4 regions of the Bacillus sp. 41-22 genome follow, and region 4 is predicted to be linked to each of the others. Evidence: riboswitches for the same ligand, from Rfam matches in the RefSeq annotation. Region 4 holds a riboswitch; each other region holds the start of a gene.
The links. A riboswitch is a leader RNA that binds a small molecule or an ion and turns the genes downstream of it on or off. The one in region 4 is predicted to bind S-adenosylmethionine.

Region 1 (4,396 bases), 290 kb from region 4:
GAAGTAATTGCGCCTCTGTTTCTTGCTTTGTGGGCATTAAATTTAATATAGCAATTTTCAAAGCACGTATATCTTGTGTTACTGCTCGCTCCTTCGTCATTACAAAAATATTTTCCTTCTGCAATACTTTGCGAGCTGGTAAATCTTTATCAATTATGATCGGCATGTTGTTTGCCTCCGACTAGCGCCGCTTCTAAATCTGCAATAATATCAGAAACATCTTCTATACCGACCGATAAACGGATTAAATCAGATGTAACGCCAGCTAAACGCTGATTTTCTGCGCTTAATTGTCTGTGCGTCGTACTAGCAGGATGTATTACACAAGTTCTTGCATCAGCTACATGCGTTACAAGAGTTGCAAGCTTTACATTTGCGATAAATTCTTTTGCTGCTTCTAATCCGCCCTTAATACCAAATGTTAAAACTCCACTAGCACCTTTTTTCAAATACTTTTGTGCTAACGAGTAATTTTCATTACTATCTAATCCTGGATAATTCACCCATTCAATGCGATCATGATTAGCAAGCCACTTAGCAACTTCGAGAGCATTTTCACTATGACGCTCCATTCGTAAATGCAATGTTTCCAGGCCAATGTTGCTAATATATGCATTGAATGGGCTCATACAGTTTCCGTAGTCTCTTAATAACTGAACGCGTGCTTTCACAATATACGCTGCTGCTCCAAAATTTTGAACATAGCTTACGCCATGATAACTCGGGTCAGGTTCGACAAGCTCAGGGTATTTTCCATTTGTCCAATCGAAGTTCCCTCCATCTATTACAATCCCGCCTAGAGAACTTGCATGGCCATCAATATATTTCGTTGTAGAATGGACAATGATATTTGCCCCATGTTCAAACGCCTGGCATAAATAAGGCGTCGCTAATGTATTATCAACGATAAAAGGTACTTCTAATTCTTTTGCTGCTGCTGAAAGTTCTTTGAAATTCAAAACGTTCATTGCTGGATTTCCTAACGACTCTGCATAAACGAGTTTTGTCTTATCATTAGCAAGTGCCGCAATTTCATCTGCCGTTAAATTAGGATTAAAGAACGTAACATCTATGCCCAGCTTTCGCAAACTCACTCCAAATAAATTAAACGTTCCTCCGTAAACAGTTGAAGAACAAAGCAAATGGTCTCCACTACTGCAAATATTTAAAACCGCAAGCATAATGGCTGCCTGCCCAGAAGCTGTTGCAACAGCCCCTACACCGCCTTCTAAATCTGATAACTTCTGCTCAAATGCAGCTAGAGTAGGATTTCCAATACGCGTATATATATATCCTTCTGCCTCTAAATTAAATAGTGCCGCTAAATCATCTGACGTATCGTATTTATACGTTGTACTTTGATAAAGTGGCAAAACACGCGGTTCACCATTTTTTGGCGTATAGCCACCTTGCACACAAATCGTTCCTTTCCCCCATGACTCTCCCATCTCTCATTCTCCTTTCTTTTCTCCCGCTATTTGCGGGTAGTAAGACTCCCACCTCCAAATTCGGCAAATGCGAGGAAGTTAGGCGGGAGATAACTGCCCGATTGATGAAGGCTAATAATTAGCGGGGGAGGGGCAAAACCCCCACTGATTAAAGTTTCACTTTATCCAAAATAAAAAACTGCCCCTTCCCTGAAAACAAGAAAGGAGCAGTTTGAAAACACGCTCTAAGGCTCTTTCTTATCTCTCAGGATTATTACCTGCAGGATTTGGCACAATTCCGTTATACGGCTGTTGCCAAGGTTTCATCGGGCCTGTCCCTCCACCTTTTCTTGATAAGACTATGCAATTACCGTTGATTTTATAGCAATAATTTCCTGATGTCAAATAGTTTTTCTGAATGTTCTAAATTAAATGCAAGGAATTTAATACAAACAATAAAAGAAATATATTCCATATTCATTTGAAAAAGACCTTTTAAAAACTCCAATCCATATATAGAATTAAATAGGTGGTTTAACCGCGTTGGTTTCAAATTTTCATGAGATCCCAATATATTGAATAAGCCACCCTCTCAAAAAGATACTATATATATTCAATTCATTTCACACTAGCATATTTAATCTTTTCTACATGAAAACTTACATAACGGAGGTAGAACATGAAAAATAAAAAAGACATGCACCATATACTCGTCCTATATGGCATTCTTTTAGGCTCTATAGTAGGAGTCACGGTCTGGTCATTTTTAGTCACAATAAATATCGGAATTCACTTTATTTGGGGATACTTACCTACTCTTTTCTCTTCTCCCCCTTATTACACCATTTGTGTAACAATCATCGGTGGTATCCTCGTTGGTTTAACACAAAAATACTTCGGTACATATCCACGTCTTATGCCGGAAGTGATGGCTGAATATAAAAAAACAGGTAGAATTGAATACCGTTTTGTACATAAAGCTACTTTAACTGCGATTATCGTTTTAATATTTGGAGCTAGTTTAGGACCAGAAGCTGCACTTGTTGGAATTATCGGTGGACTTTGTACATGGGTAGGAGATCGCTTTAAATTTGCTTTAAAGGGAATGAATGAACTAACAGAGGTTGGAATTGGTGCCACTTTAAGTGTTATTTTTAATGCACCATTATTCGGTTATTTAGCTCCCAATGAAAATGAGGATAAGCAAATTAATGAATTTTCGAAAGGAAAAAAAGCAATCGTATATTTAGCTACCACTTTTGCTGGTTTTTCCGTTTATTTATTGCTTAGTAAACTCGATAATCGTGGATCCTTTATTGTTGATTTTGGGGAAGGGTCTCTTGCTCTTAATGAATGGATCGCCTTTCTACCACTTGCTAGCATTGGTGCTATAGTTGGTTTCTTTTACTTCAAATTAGAATTCACATTAGAGAAATTAATCCACCCCTTCAGGGAATACAAGGTATCACTTGGAATTATAGGCGGTATTTTATTAGGGGTTACAGGAACTTTTCTCCCGTACACGTTATTTTCAGGGGAACATCAATTAAAAGATTTAGTCGTTGAATGGAGCCATTTATCCTTTTGGGTACTACTTCTTTCAGGAGTTTTAAAATTATGTCTTACTGCCGTTTGTTTAAATACGGGTTGGCGCGGCGGACATATTTTCCCAATTATATTTGCTGGATCAAGTATCGGATATGCTATAGCTTCTATTATCCCTATAGATCCAATAGCTTCTGTAGCCATCGTCACGACAGCTATTTCAAGCTATGCATTAAGAAAACCAATAGCTATAACATTACTATTACTCATGTTTTTCCCGCTCAATTTATTATTACCGATGCTCGGGGCAGCAGCGATTGGGAATGCATTTCCGCTTCCTAAACATAACGAAACTACAAATTAATATAAAAAAACAGCATTAACATGTAAATGTTAATGCTGTTTTTTCGAGTGACGATTATATTTTTAATTAAAATTTACTTGCTACTTTAGCCGCTTCTTCAAGACCTGCTGCAATGATCTCTTCTGCTTTATCTGGGAATTGGTTATGTCCTTCAATAACTACCGTTTCCATATTTGTTGCGCCGAAGAAGCCCATCATGCTCGCTACATATTTTACAGCCATTTCCATTTCAGCTGCTGGTCCTTCAGAATATACGCCGCCGCGTGCATTTAATAACGCAATCTTCTTATCTCCAATAAGCCCAACTGGACCTTCTGGTGTATATTTAAACGTTTTACCAGCACGGTTTAAATAATCAATATACGTGTGTAATACGGCTGGAATCGTTAAGTTCCATAATGGGAAACCGAAAACTACTTTATCAGCTTCTAGAAATTGATTTAAATACTTATCAGCAACTGCTACCACTTTTGCTTCTTCTTCTGTTAAATCAAATCCTCTACCTGCTTTGAATGTACCATTAATCATATCTACGCCTACATATGGTAATTCTTCTTTATATAAATCAAGTTCTACCACTGTATCATTTGGATGCGCTTCTTTATAGTTTGCTAAAAATGCCTCGTATAATTTCACACTAACTGCTTGTTCCGCTGGGCGGTTGTTTGCTTTTACAAATAAAACTGTTGCCATTGTTTTTCCTCCTACTACTCACTCTTATGTTGTTATATATCACTTACGAAAAAGGGTACTCCCTTATAATTATTGTTGCTTACAAATACATTTTATCTTTATATCAAGACAATTACGTCCTCACATAGACGTATTTTTCCATAAAAAAAGTCCACCTTCTAAAGGCGAACTAGGTCTTACGACTTTTGTCTTATACAATTCCATTTTTCACTGCATATAATGCTGCTTGTGTGCGATCGGATAAATGTAACTTACTCAAAATACTACTCATATGAGCTTTTACCGTTTTTTCTGTAATAACTAAAACAGAAGCAATTTCTTTATTACTCATCCCTTTCGCCAATAACTGCAATACTTCATTTTCTCT
Region 2 (4,396 bases), 880 kb from region 4:
GAAAATCTGGTTATTTAAATTGAAAATTGGCTTACTCTGGAATAAGGGATCCGGCGATGGATAGTACAACAGGAAGCGTAACTTTGTATAAAATATAGGTTTCCGCTTCCAATAAGTTAATATGAAATCACTTAGTAGTATGACTCTTAGGTTCTTTAAAAAAGTTGGATACAATACAACAAACTATTCCGATAATTAGAATAATGTATTTTATCGTTTCACTTGTATGCTCAAATAAATTAACGTTAAGCATTACAAGTCCCCAAAACATTTGAATCGCTCCATAACTGAATAAAATTTTTCCTGTACGAGAAAAATTTTTCATGGGTCTCACCCTTTCCTTTATATGTAAAATATATCATAGGAAACTACAAACGAATGATTATAAAATGAATTTTCTGTAAGTTTATGGGTATTGGTATGCAATAGATGAAGAGATTAAAGTTTCACTTTATATAAGATATAGAAAGAAGCTTACGTTTTTAACGTAAGCTTCTTTTTTATGTAAGTGTGTGTAACCGTTAAGCCGCATTGGGTTTTGTCGGTGAGTACGCGGAACTTTACGGTTACACGACACTTATTCATATGAGTAAAAGGGTTATTCCAACAGAAAATTTGTAATTAAGCGATTGGACCGCCTAAGTTAATAATAGCTTCAGAAACGCTGTCGAATTTTTTGAAGTTTTCTTTAAATTCGTTTGCAAGCTCAATTGCTTTCGCCTTGTAAGCATCTTTATCAGCCCAAGTTTGTTCAGGCATTAATACTTCATCAGGTACACCTGGAACATGACGAGGTACTTCAAGGCCAAAGATGTCGTGTTTTGCAGTTTCAGCTTTAGCAAGTTCACCGCTTAGTGCTGCTTGAATCATTGCACGAGTGTAACCTAAGTTCATACGTTTACCAACGCCGTATTCGCCACCAGTCCAGCCAGTGTTTACTAAGAATACTTTCGCATCATGTTTCTCGATTTTTTCACCAAGCATTTCAGCATAACGAGATGCATCAAGCGGTAAGAACGGTGAACCGAAGCAAGTAGAGAATGTAGCTTGCGGAGATGTAACACCGCGCTCTGTTCCTGCTAGCTTACTAGTGTAACCGCTTAAGAAATGGTACATAGCTTGCTCTTTTGATAACTTACTGATTGGAGGCAATACGCCAGATGCATCAGCAGTTAAGAAAATAATTGTATTTGGATGTCCTGCAACACTTGGCAGTACGATATTGTCAATCGCATGCATAGGGTATGCAGCACGTGTATTTTCTGTTAAAGTAGTATCGTTATAGTCAGCGATGCGTGTTTGACCATCAATGACAACGTTTTCTAAAACTGAACCAAATTTGATTGCATCGAAGATTTGTGGTTCTTTCTCATGAGAAAGGTTTACACATTTTGCATAGCAACCGCCTTCAATATTGAATACACCGTTATCAGACCAACCGTGCTCATCGTCACCGATTAATTTACGGTTTGGATCAGCAGATAATGTTGTTTTGCCTGTTCCAGATAAACCGAAGAATAGTGCTACGTCGCCTTCTTCGCCTACGTTTGAAGAGCAGTGCATAGAAAGAATGTCTTGTTCAGGTAGTAAGAAGTTCATAATAGAGAAGATTGATTTTTTCATTTCTCCAGCATATTCTGTACCACCGATTAGTACGATACGTTTTTCGAATGAAACCATAATGAATGCTTCAGAATTTGTACCGTCAATTGCTGGATCTGCTTTGAAGTTTGGTGCAGAAACAATTGTGAACTCTGATTCGTGAGTTGCTAATTCTTCTTCATTTGGACGAATAAATAATTGATGTACGAACAAATTATGCCATGCATATTCGTTAACAACTTGAATTGGTAGGCGATAGTTGCGATCAGCGCCAGCAAATCCTTTGAAGATGAATAACTCTTCTTTTTCTTTTAAGTATTCTAAAACTTTTATATATAATTTATTAAAATGTTCTTCAGAGATCGGTTGGTTCACGGCTCCCCAAGCAATTTTGTCAGCAACCGATGCTTCCTTCACAATAAATTTATCCTTAGGAGAACGTCCTGTGTATTTTCCTGTTGAAGCAGAAACGGCACCAGTAGAAGTTAATTTCCCTTCGTTTCGCATTAATACTTTTTCCACTAATTGCGGAACACTTAATTGAATCTGTGCATTGCTTCCGTTCAATAATTCATGTAAACCAATTTGGACATTCACAGTACTCATATTTATATACCATCCTTTTCATTTAATGAAATATTTCTCGTAATCCCCATCAATAGTATAACACAATTATATAAATAATGTATACTATTTATTTATTTTTGTTTGTGTGAATGTATCATTTCCCTATTAATATTTCATTCTATGGGTATTGAGAAAAACTTTCAGGAAAATGTGAATATTAATTGACAAATGAATATCATTTCTTTAGTATAGGTTGGGACGGATACTCTCTTATCCCGAGCTGGCGGAGGGACAGGCCCGATGAAGCCCAGCAACCTCATTTGTAGTGGTAAATACAGGTGAATAGGTGCTAAAACCTGTGCGAGGCTAACGGTCTCGAACGATAAGAGCAAAGGGCAAAAAGCAGTATGCAAGTAGCAAATTAAACCTTTCCTCTATGTTAAGTAGGAAAGGTTTTTCTGTATGCTTGTGTGGGAGAATAAATGTATGTCGCAGTTTGTGGCAAATTAAGGATGAGTTCCGTACAATATATACAATTACTGTAGGGAGGTTTACCACATGACAAAAAAACGTCATCTGTTCACATCTGAGTCTGTAACTGAAGGACATCCAGATAAAATTTGTGACCAAATTTCTGATTCAATTTTAGATGCGATCTTAGCAAAGGACGCAAATGCACGTGTAGCTTGTGAAACAACTGTAACAACTGGTTTAGTATTGGTAGCGGGGGAAATTACGACTTCTACTTACGTAGATATTCCAAAAATCGTTCGTGAAACAATTCAAGGCATTGGTTACACACGCGCAAAATACGGATTCGATGCAGAAACTTGTGCAGTTTTAACATCTATCGATGAGCAATCTGCTGACATCGCTATGGGTGTTGACCAAGCACTAGAAGCACGCGAAGGTCAAATGACTGACGCTGAGATTGAGGCAATTGGTGCGGGAGACCAAGGTTTAATGTTTGGCTTCGCATGTAATGAAACACAAGAATTAATGCCACTTCCAATCTCGCTTGCTCACAAATTAGCTCGTCGTTTAACTGAAGTACGTAAAGATGACACATTAACATACTTACGTCCGGATGGAAAAACGCAAGTTACAGTTGAGTATGATGAAAATGGTAAACCTGTACGTGTGGATACAATTGTAATTTCTACACAACATCATCCAGATGTTACGTGGGAAGAAATCGATCGCGATTTAAAAGAGTACGTAATTAAAGCTGTAGTTCCAGCAGAATTAATGGATGGAGAAACGAAATTCTTCATTAACCCAACTGGCCGCTTCGTAATTGGTGGACCACAAGGTGATGCTGGTTTAACAGGACGTAAAATCATCGTTGATACTTACGGTGGATACGCTCGCCATGGCGGTGGTGCATTCTCTGGTAAAGATGCAACGAAAGTTGACCGTTCTGCAGCATATGCAGCTCGTTATGTTGCGAAAAACATCGTAGCAGCTGGTCTTGCTGACAAAGCAGAAGTACAACTTGCATACGCAATTGGCGTAGCACAACCAGTATCAATTTCAGTTGATACATTAGGCACTGGTAAAGTATCTGAAGACGTATTAGTAGAACTAGTTCGTAACAACTTCGATCTTCGCCCAGCTGGTATTATTAAAATGCTAGACTTACGTCGCCCAATTTACAAACAAACAGCAGCTTACGGCCACTTCGGACGTACTGATGTAGATCTTACATGGGAACGTACAGACAAAGCAGCTACTTTAAAAGAGCAAGCTGGTCTATAATATATGAAAAAAAGCTTTGCGCTGTGTGCGCAAAGCTTTTTTTATTTGGTTTTATCCCGCATTAACGGGCAGTAAGCCTCCCACCTCAAAATTCGGCTGTAAAGCAAAAAAGTTAGGTAGGAGGCTAACTGCCCGTAAAAGCCCGATTGGTTCAACTAATAATCAGTGGGGAAGAACAAAATCCCCACTGATTAAAGTTTCACTTTATTTACTACTTGAATGCAAGAACTACAATAAACTTCCCCGTCTAGCTCAATATACTTCTTCATATTTGTCATACCACTTGCCGGAAATGGCATATGAATCCACGCTTTTTCATACGTTTGTATTTCCTTTTCACATGATTTACAAAGGATTGGTTTCTTACGGAACATAGACGGTCAGCCTTTCAGTTGACGCGCTTTTCCTGCGCAAAAAGCACTGCTCATTAAAAATAGCGTTGCGAATATAATACTCACTAATGTAGCGT
Region 3 (4,396 bases), 2.3 Mb from region 4:
TCTTATTTTCCACCGTACTCCGATTCAATATATTCGCGCTTTCTCTGACTCAACTAAGAGTGCTTCAGGTATTTTACTTCAGTTTCCGTTCTATGCTGGAATTATGGGGATGATGATTGGAGTAAATAGTGAAGGTCTTTCGCTTGGAGGAGCTATTTCTACTTTCTTTATTAGTATTTCAAATGAAACCACATTCCCGCTCTTTACATTTTTAAGTGCTGGCATTGTAAATATTTTCGTTCCATCTGGAGGCGGTCAATGGGCAGTGCAAGCACCAATTATGATTCCAGCTGGCGCTGAACTTGGTGTACCTGCCGCGAAAACAGCGATGGCAATTGCATGGGGCGATGCTTGGACAAATTTAATTCAACCTTTCTGGGCATTACCGGCATTAGCGATAGCTGGTTTAAGCGCGCGTGATATTATGGGATTTTGTGTTGTTAACTTACTATATGCAGGATTTATCATTAGTCTATGTTTCTTATTTATTTAAACGAAAAGCTAGTTTTATACTAGCTTTTTTATATAATAAATCATTCATTATCTATACAGCTTATTACCTTTCTCCACTCTACCTCTGCATGATTTAATGCTTCATATGTAAACAAATCTTCACATACTTTTTCAATCATATGAGGATTGTTCTTAAGGAAATTCCACTGCAATACTTTAGGAAGAAAATATGTTTCATATTCTTTACTTCCCTTTATCACCTCATCAACTTCTCTTTCACAAATCCCTCTTATTAAATAATCATTTCTTAATTGTATTTGAATTTGTTGAAACGTTTCACTGTATTTCTTCAATTGGACTAAACAATTAATATACGTACGCAAAAGTTCGTCATCATAATTGCAACACTTTATAATACGATCGATTTCATTCATAATGTACGAGCCGCTTCTTCTATTTGTAACAGCCATTTTTCACGCTTCGTTACTTTACTCGTTTTCACAGATTGAAAAGTAGAACGTTTTATATCGCGAATACCACAAAAACGTAAAACCCCTCTTTTCATCATAATCCAATCCGCTGATCAATATAATAGGGACACGTACCATAACGGTGAGTCTAACGTATTAATAACCCACGCCTTCTTTCCTTTCAATAACCCTTTCGGTAAAGCTCCTTCATATTTATAAGCAAATCCAGCTATAAAAATACGATCGATAAATCCTTTTAAAATAGCAGGCATGCTCCACCACCATATCGGATATATGAAAAGAAGAATATCCGCTTTCTGCACTAATTCTCTATATCGCTTCGTCTCTTCTTCATTTAGTAAATCACGTCTTTTCTTCTCTCCATTAAATACAAGCACTGGATCAAATTGTTCTTTATATAAATCAAGTAGCGTAACAGAATGATTTGTTTCCTCAAGTCCTTTTTGCACATGCTCTAAAATTGCCCCATTAAAGCTTGAAGGATTAGGATGAGCGTATATAATTAGTACGTTCACTACAAAACAACTCCCTCTTTAGTTAAAGTTTCCCCTTCTTTAACATCTTCTCTACAATTTGCACATTTTTCGAACTTTGTAACAAACGATTTAATACTGTTAGTAGCTCTTCTTTTTCTAAACCTTTCAATTGCTCTTTAACTGTACTCTCACCAGTACCTTGAATTTCATACACAACTGCCGCCATATGTTTACAATAATTTTCATAAGGACACTCGCAGCTACTTTCTGCAAAATCTTCAAGATCAATAATCACTTCATAATTCCCTGCATTTCCAGTAACGAAAGCAAATACTTTCTTGTCGTGTATTTCAACATCTTCTACATGTCCCTCTTCATAATATTCATATCCTCTATCTATAATGTACTTTGGAATCCATTTCATTATATCTTTTAATAAGTATGCATACATCACAACACCTCTTCCTCTAATTCCCTTTTGACTTCCAAAATCCTGCATGTTATTCTAATAACTGTCAAGTAGCGAGTCTACGTGACAAAACGACTGACACCTATTCGGCGGAGGTGTCTCTTTTCATTTGCAGCCGATATGAAGTGCCTCTTTCAGGCACATTCAATCTTTGACACTACACACTCAACACCATTCCCTTGTATCAGGCTGCTTTAGCAGTCTTTTACTCTACATACTTCAAAAAAAAGAGAGCTCAGCTCCCTTTTCCCGCCTTATAAAATACCCCTTTTTCAGCATAGCGATATTCATCATCAGCTAAAGTAATTTTCCCATCCAGTTTGAGTTCATCTAATAGTCTTGATAAATAAAATTGATGTAACATTTTTTTAGTGAATTTTCCTTCATGATGCGAAACGATATGTTCTTGAATATCTAACAATGATATTGGCTTATCTTGCTCTATCATATATTCATAAACTGTACTACGCAGTTTTACGTATTTTTCGAGTGTCACAGTACTTCGCAACCCCTTTCTTCTTATTATATGTTTTCGTAATCGGTTTTTTTGCAACAAAAAAACCTCTCCGATAAGAAGAAGTTACGTATATCTTCGTCTTATCTCCCAGAACAAATATGTTCTGCTGGAATTAGCACCTGCATCGCGGTTGCTGGGTTTCATCGGGCCAGTCCCTCCACCTCTCTGGATAAGAAAATATTCACTTTAAATTTAACTATACGTAATTTTATTATAATTGTCAAATAAATATAAAAAATTATATTTTCTTCTTTATTGTTCATACTACAAAAAGATGTACAAAAGGAGGCTACTACTTTGAAAAAGAATGCTCGTGGATACGTACAAGATTCTTTTCATTCCTTACAAGAAGCGAAACATTGTTTAGAAGATGCATTACAAACTGTTGAAGAAGATTTTAATCGCGCACGTATTGAACAATCCCTTTACGCTGTAGAGCAAGCTCTTCAACGTTGCGATTACACCGTTCACATTTTAGAACAAGAATGAAAACTTCCCATCAAAAGATGGGAAGTTTTTTTCAAATGGCATACTTCATCATTATTACCGTTATTATTAAAAAATATACAGAATTAACAATTTCTAAAATCCCTACTTTTAATATAGAAATCTTTTTGCCATACAACATAATGGCCCGAATTACACTTGGTACAAATATGAGTGAACACCATGGATTTATAGCAAATACAATTACCGTTAATACAATATGGTATCCCCAAGATATAAAACGATACTTCGGATTATTTTTTTCACGAATCATCGTTTTTACATAAAACGTACTTCCTAAAAAATATAGAAATGAAATAAGCGCAATGAATAATGCTGTTTTATCTATGAATTTCACGGAGAAATAATAACTGATTAAACCACCTATACAAAACACTATAATCGCACAAACATCATTTAGTAATGCTCGTTCATTTTTTTGACGAGCGTAATACATATTTACAATAAACAATGGAATCATTAATACTGCGAATAAAAGAATTCGCCATTCATATAATAAAGAAATCATCCCAAATACAAATGCAATGATAAAATAAATAATTGCAGCGTGTAGAAATTCTTTTTTTCGTCTTTGCCTTATGTACATGAGAAATGGATAAGTAGCTAGATAGATAAAGAACCAGGCTAAAAACAATGGGATATGATAAAAAGTAGGTTTACCAAGTAATACACTTAATAGAAATGGTATGACAAGCATCGCCCATGCTCCATGTTGCTTCGGAATAACTAACTTCATTAACTATACACCTCCCTCTTGAAAATAGTTCTCACCTACTATTATACAAATAAATTCATATAATAACGGACATATATTGAATCTATTTTTTGACAATAAAAAATGCTCCTTACAATATGTAAGAAGCATGAAAGAGGCAAACGAATATGTAAGTCGCGACCCTACCTTATATGAGTATGCTTTTCTATGTCACGTTATGCTCATCTAATATACCGTATTTCTTTTTAAATCTTGTGAGGATCGTAATCCATGACGTACTAAATAGCAGAAGGAAAATAACATTCGATATCGCGTGACTCAGATCAAAGTAAAAACTTGCGACATAGTAAGCAATAACTGTTTCCCACGTTGCTTCCTGTATAAAACCAAGAAGACCCCAAAAATTCATAATCCAGCCAAATAGAAATCCAACGGCAAATCCGTACAACAGTCTTCCCCACAGTTTTTTCATTAAAAATGTATTACGTAATAGTCCTGCTATAAACCCGATCATGCCCCAAGAGAACATTTGCCACGGCGTCCACGGACCTTGTCCTAAAAAAATATTAGATACAATAGCCGCCGTTGCCCCAATCATAAAGCCAGTTTCACTCCCAAAAACAATTGCAGAAACGATAATGACAAAAGAAGTCGGTTGTACACTTGGTAAAATAGAAAATGGTACCCGGCTAACCGCTGCAATCGCCGCTAACACAGCAACGATAACAATTTCACGTGAAACAAACGCCTTCCTTTCAAAACGAACAT
Region 4 (4,396 bases):
AGCATAAATTGAGCTACTAATCCTAATACAGCGTTTAAAGCATCTAAATATGGACTTGTCGATTCTAAATAACGGACTTGATAATATCCCCAACCAATCCAAGCAACTAAAATAAAAAGTATATAAATAATCCATCCTTTCAAATCTAAGCGAACTGTCGGCTTTACCTTCTCCTCTCCACTACGCGCAATCCAGTAATACCAACCGTACACATTAAATATAAATTGGAAGGCTGCTAATACTGCCATTGCGTATAAGCCTTGTGTAGTGAAAATATACAGAAATACCGCAACTGTAATCATCCCAAATAAAAAGTTTGATACCTTTTCCCTTGCAAGTAACCAAACATTAATAATCCCCATAACCGATGCGAAAATTTCAATATAACTTGATCGGATATAGAATCCAACTAATATGCAAATAATACTAGAAATGAGTAAAAAAAGTGGACTTCTAACCATATTTATCTCTCCCCAGATATGTAATAAACTCCCTATCAACAGTATAAGAAATAACTCTTATACTTACTATAAATTTTCTCCTGTAACCCCCCCCACTCATCTATTCCACTTACGATAAGCCATTTCTTTTTACAAAATTCTCTTAAAAATGGTATCGTTTTTTATAACATATTCTCATCAGAAAGGAATAAAGGATATGCCTAATAAACATCGAATTTTATTTATTGGTGCCGGTCGTATGGCAGAAGCTATATTTACTGGACTACTTACAACAAGTAAAGAATACATCGAAGAAATTATTGTTTCCAACCGAAGTAACATAGAAAAACTAACGCAATTACAAACTCAATATGATCTATCGATTACAACAGATTGGAAACAGCATATTAAATCTGTAGATACAATCGTTTTAGCAATGCCGCCTGTCGCACATGAACAGCTATTAGCGGATCTATCCCCTCTTCTAACTAATCAATTTGTCGTGACAGTTGCTGCCGGAATCGGACCATCTTATCTAGAAGAAAGACTTCCCCAAGGGACACCTGTTGCTTGGATTATGCCAAATACAGCTGCTGGGATTGGAAAGTCTATCTCCTTATATACGACGGGACATTCTGTAGATGAAACACATCAAGAAACGTTACAACTTCTTTTAAAAGGTATCGGTACCTCACAGTTTTGTACCGAAGAGGAAGTTCACCAACTTACCGCAGTTACTGGTAGTGCACCCGCTTTTCTCTATCACTTTGCTGAAGGTTTAATTGAAGCAACGAAAAGCTATGGGATTGATGAGGAAACAGCAAAACACCTTGTCATTCAAATGATTGCTGGCTCTGCCGCTATGCTCCAGCAAAATCAGGATCCAGCTATGCTCCGCGAACAAGTAACAACACCAGGAGGCTCAACGGCTGAAGGCTTAAAAGTTCTATATGAAAATAATTTTTCAGAAGTCATTCAACAAGCAGTTGAAGCGACCAATAAAAAAGCTAGGGGGAATTAATATGACTTTAACAAGTTTAAACGACTATACAACATTACATAACGGCGTGAAAATGCCTTGGTTCGGCTTGGGTGTTTTTAAAGTTGAAGATGGTACAGAAGTAATTGATTCTGTAAAAGCAGCTATAAAAAATGGATACCGTAGTATCGATACTGCTGCGATATATAAAAACGAAGAAGGCGTTGGACAGGCAATTCAAGAATCTGGTATTCCTCGTGAAGAGTTATTCATCACTTCAAAAGTGTGGAATAGTGATCAAGGTTACGAGTCAACACTACAAGCATTTGAAACTACATTAGAAAAATTAGGTCTGGAATATTTAGATCTATATTTAGTACATTGGCCTGTAAAAGGAAAATACACTGAATCATGGAAAGCTTTAGAGCAGCTTTATAAAGATGGTCGTGTTCGTGCTATCGGTGTGAGTAATTTCCATATTCACCATTTGCAAGACGTATTTGAAATTGCAGAAATTAAACCAATGGTTAACCAAGTGGAATACCACCCACGTTTAGCACAAGAAGAATTACATGCCTTCTGTAAAGAACATAACATCCAGCTTGAAGCTTGGTCACCATTAATGCAGGGGCAGCTACTTAATCACCCAACATTACAAGAAATCGCTACGAAATATAATAAATCGACTGCACAAGTTATTTTACGTTGGGATCTACAAAATGAAGTTGTAACAATCCCTAAGTCTATTAAAGAACACCGCATTATTGAAAATGCAAACATCTTTGACTTTGAATTAAGCTCGGATGATATGAAAGCAATTCAAGCTTTAAATGAAAATCATCGCGTTGGTCCAGATCCAGATAACTTTAACTTCTAGTAGGGAAACCACTGCCATATGCAGTGGTTTTTTTAAAAAAATAAAACTGAAAATTCAAACTATATCCCATTTGATTGACACTTCATTATCTAAGGTGTAAGATTTTGAATTATCAAAGAAACACAAAAATTAATAAAATTTATTTGTTTACTCATTGTATCAAGAGAGGTGGAGGGACTGGCCCTTTGAAACCTCGGCAGCAGGTTCATTTTGAATACTGTGCCACTTCCTGCAAGCTTTGTGCTTGAAAGATAGAATGAGGGACTTCGTTTATATACGGGTGCATAACTTGTACGTAAAAATCCCTCTTTCTCAATACGAAAAGAGGGATTTTTTGTTTTTCATTTCCCTCATCATCATCCAATCTTATTAACTATTTAGGAGGAAAATCAAATGAAAAAGAAGTTTGTACCCGGTATTGCATCAGTTGTAGGAGTAAGTATTTTATTATCTGGTTGCGGTAGTTATAAAAACGAAGCGAGCGGAGCAAATGCAAAAGATGAGGCACCTAGTAAGCAAGTTTTAAACTTATCTTCTCCTACTGAGATTCGAACAATGGATACGGCTCGTGCTACAGATACTGATTCTGGTCAAGTAATGAGAAACGTATTTGAAGGTTTATACAATCTTGGTGAAGGTAATAAACCTGTTCCTGGCGTTGCGAAATCTCATGAAGTAAGTGCTGATAAAACGAAATACACATTCCATTTACGAGATTCAAAATGGTCGAACGGCACACCTGTAACAGCGAAAGATTTTGTCTTCGCTTGGCAAAGAGCTGTCGATCCAGCAACAGCTTCTGAATATGCTTTTTTATTCCTGGATATTAAAAACGCTAAAAAAATTAATAGCAAAGAACTCCCATCCGATCAACTTGGTATAAAAGCAGTTGATGACCATACGTTTGAAGTAGAATTAGAGCGCCCTGTTCCGTATTTTATTAGCTTAACGGCGTTCCCAACATTTCTACCAATCAACGAGGAATTCTTTAAAGCACAAGGTGATAAGTACGCTTTAGAAGATAACAAAATCTTGTACAACGGAGCTTTTACACTAAGCGATTGGAAGCATGAACAAAGCTTTAAATTTAAGAAAAACCCTACCTATTGGGATAAAGATAATGTCAAACTCGAAGAAATCAATTTCAACGTTGTGAAAGAGAAATCAACAGAAGTAAATTTATTCGAATCCAAACAATTAGACCGTATAAAACTAACATCTGACTTCGTTGATAAATATAAAAAGGATGCTAACTTTAAAGAACGTCCGAACGTAGGGGTACAGTTTTTACGTATGAATCAGCAAAACAAAGTACTTCAAAACGTTTCTGCACGCCAAGCAATCGATCAAACAATTGATCGAAAATCTTTTGTAAATACGTTATTAAATGATGGCTCTACACCAACCTTTAGTCTCGTGCCGAAAAACTTTGCAAAAGGGCCTGATGGAAAAGACTTCCGTACTGCAAACGGCGATTTAACAAAAGTTGATACAACATCTGCACAAGAATTATGGAAGAAAGCAAAAAAAGAACTTGGTTCTGAAAAGATAACATTAGAATTATTAACAAGTGATGGTGACCTTGAGAAGAAAACTGGTGAGTTCCTAAAAGGACAACTAGAAAAGAATTTAGATGGCTTAACGGTAAATATAAAACCGCAACCACGTAAACAACAAGTTTCACTCTTATTAAAAGGTGACTACGAGATTGGAATTGACGGTTGGAGCCCTGACTTTGCTGATCCAATTACATTCCTTGAACTATTTACGACGAATAACCCTTACAATTTAGATCATTACTCTAATAAAGAGTTTGATGAGACAATTGAAAAAGTTAAAACTACTTTGGCTGGTGATGAAAAAGCTCGCTGGGAAGCGTTACTAGCATCAGAAAAAATCTTATTTAAGGACTCTGTTATCGCTCCTCTTTACCAAAAAGGAGAATCTTATTTAGAGCGTTCTTATGTGAAAGGCATTGTGCAAGTAGACTTTGCAGGTCAATTAAACTTCAAATGGGCAAAAATTGAAAAATAAAGTGAAACTTTAATCAGCCCTCACCAATCGGGCTTTTACGGGCAGTTGATCCCCCCTAACTTCTTT

Region 1: another riboswitch for S-adenosylmethionine. It lies ahead of LCF45_RS26550 (bifunctional O-acetylhomoserine aminocarboxypropyltransferase/cysteine synthase); the one in region 4 lies ahead of LCF45_RS01100 (peptide ABC transporter substrate-binding protein).
Region 2: another riboswitch for S-adenosylmethionine. It lies ahead of metK (methionine adenosyltransferase); the one in region 4 lies ahead of LCF45_RS01100 (peptide ABC transporter substrate-binding protein).
Region 3: another riboswitch for S-adenosylmethionine. It lies ahead of LCF45_RS16120 (hypothetical protein); the one in region 4 lies ahead of LCF45_RS01100 (peptide ABC transporter substrate-binding protein).

What each region holds. Positions count from the first base shown of each region.
Region 1 covers NZ_CP084035.1:5,163,784-5,168,179, forward strand. Annotated here, with positions in the region: gene metA (homoserine O-acetyltransferase MetA) at 1-166, opposite strand, end outside; gene LCF45_RS26550 (bifunctional O-acetylhomoserine aminocarboxypropyltransferase/cysteine synthase) at 150-1,448, opposite strand; SAM riboswitch class I at 1,683-1,787, opposite strand; gene LCF45_RS26555 (chloride channel protein) at 2,107-3,336, shown strand; gene LCF45_RS26560 (FMN-dependent NADH-azoreductase) at 3,403-4,029, opposite strand; gene LCF45_RS26565 (response regulator) at 4,220-4,396, opposite strand, start outside.
Region 2 covers NZ_CP084035.1:4,571,612-4,576,007, reverse strand. Annotated here, with positions in the region: gene LCF45_RS23485 (hypothetical protein) at 128-325, opposite strand; gene pckA (phosphoenolpyruvate carboxykinase (ATP)) at 622-2,208, opposite strand; SAM riboswitch class I at 2,437-2,558, shown strand; gene metK (methionine adenosyltransferase) at 2,728-3,927, shown strand; gene LCF45_RS23470 (hypothetical protein) at 4,119-4,301, opposite strand; gene LCF45_RS23465 (hypothetical protein) at 4,308-4,396, opposite strand, start outside.
Region 3 covers NZ_CP084035.1:3,152,682-3,157,077, forward strand. Annotated here, with positions in the region: gene LCF45_RS16100 (short-chain fatty acid transporter) at 1-493, shown strand, start outside; gene LCF45_RS16105 (hypothetical protein) at 534-887, opposite strand; partial or broken gene LCF45_RS16110 (NAD(P)H-dependent oxidoreductase) at 884-1,459, opposite strand; gene LCF45_RS16115 (SWIM zinc finger family protein) at 1,482-1,919, opposite strand; gene LCF45_RS16120 (hypothetical protein) at 2,125-2,445, opposite strand; SAM riboswitch class I at 2,484-2,582, opposite strand; gene LCF45_RS16125 (hypothetical protein) at 2,704-2,895, shown strand; gene LCF45_RS16130 (YwiC-like family protein) at 2,927-3,649, opposite strand; gene LCF45_RS16135 (ECF transporter S component) at 3,834-4,396, opposite strand, start outside.
Region 4 covers NZ_CP084035.1:190,797-195,192, reverse strand. Annotated here, with positions in the region: gene pnuC (nicotinamide riboside transporter PnuC) at 1-461, opposite strand, end outside; gene proC (pyrroline-5-carboxylate reductase) at 658-1,461, shown strand; gene LCF45_RS01105 (aldo/keto reductase) at 1,463-2,296, shown strand; SAM riboswitch class I at 2,450-2,554, shown strand; gene LCF45_RS01100 (peptide ABC transporter substrate-binding protein) at 2,690-4,330, shown strand.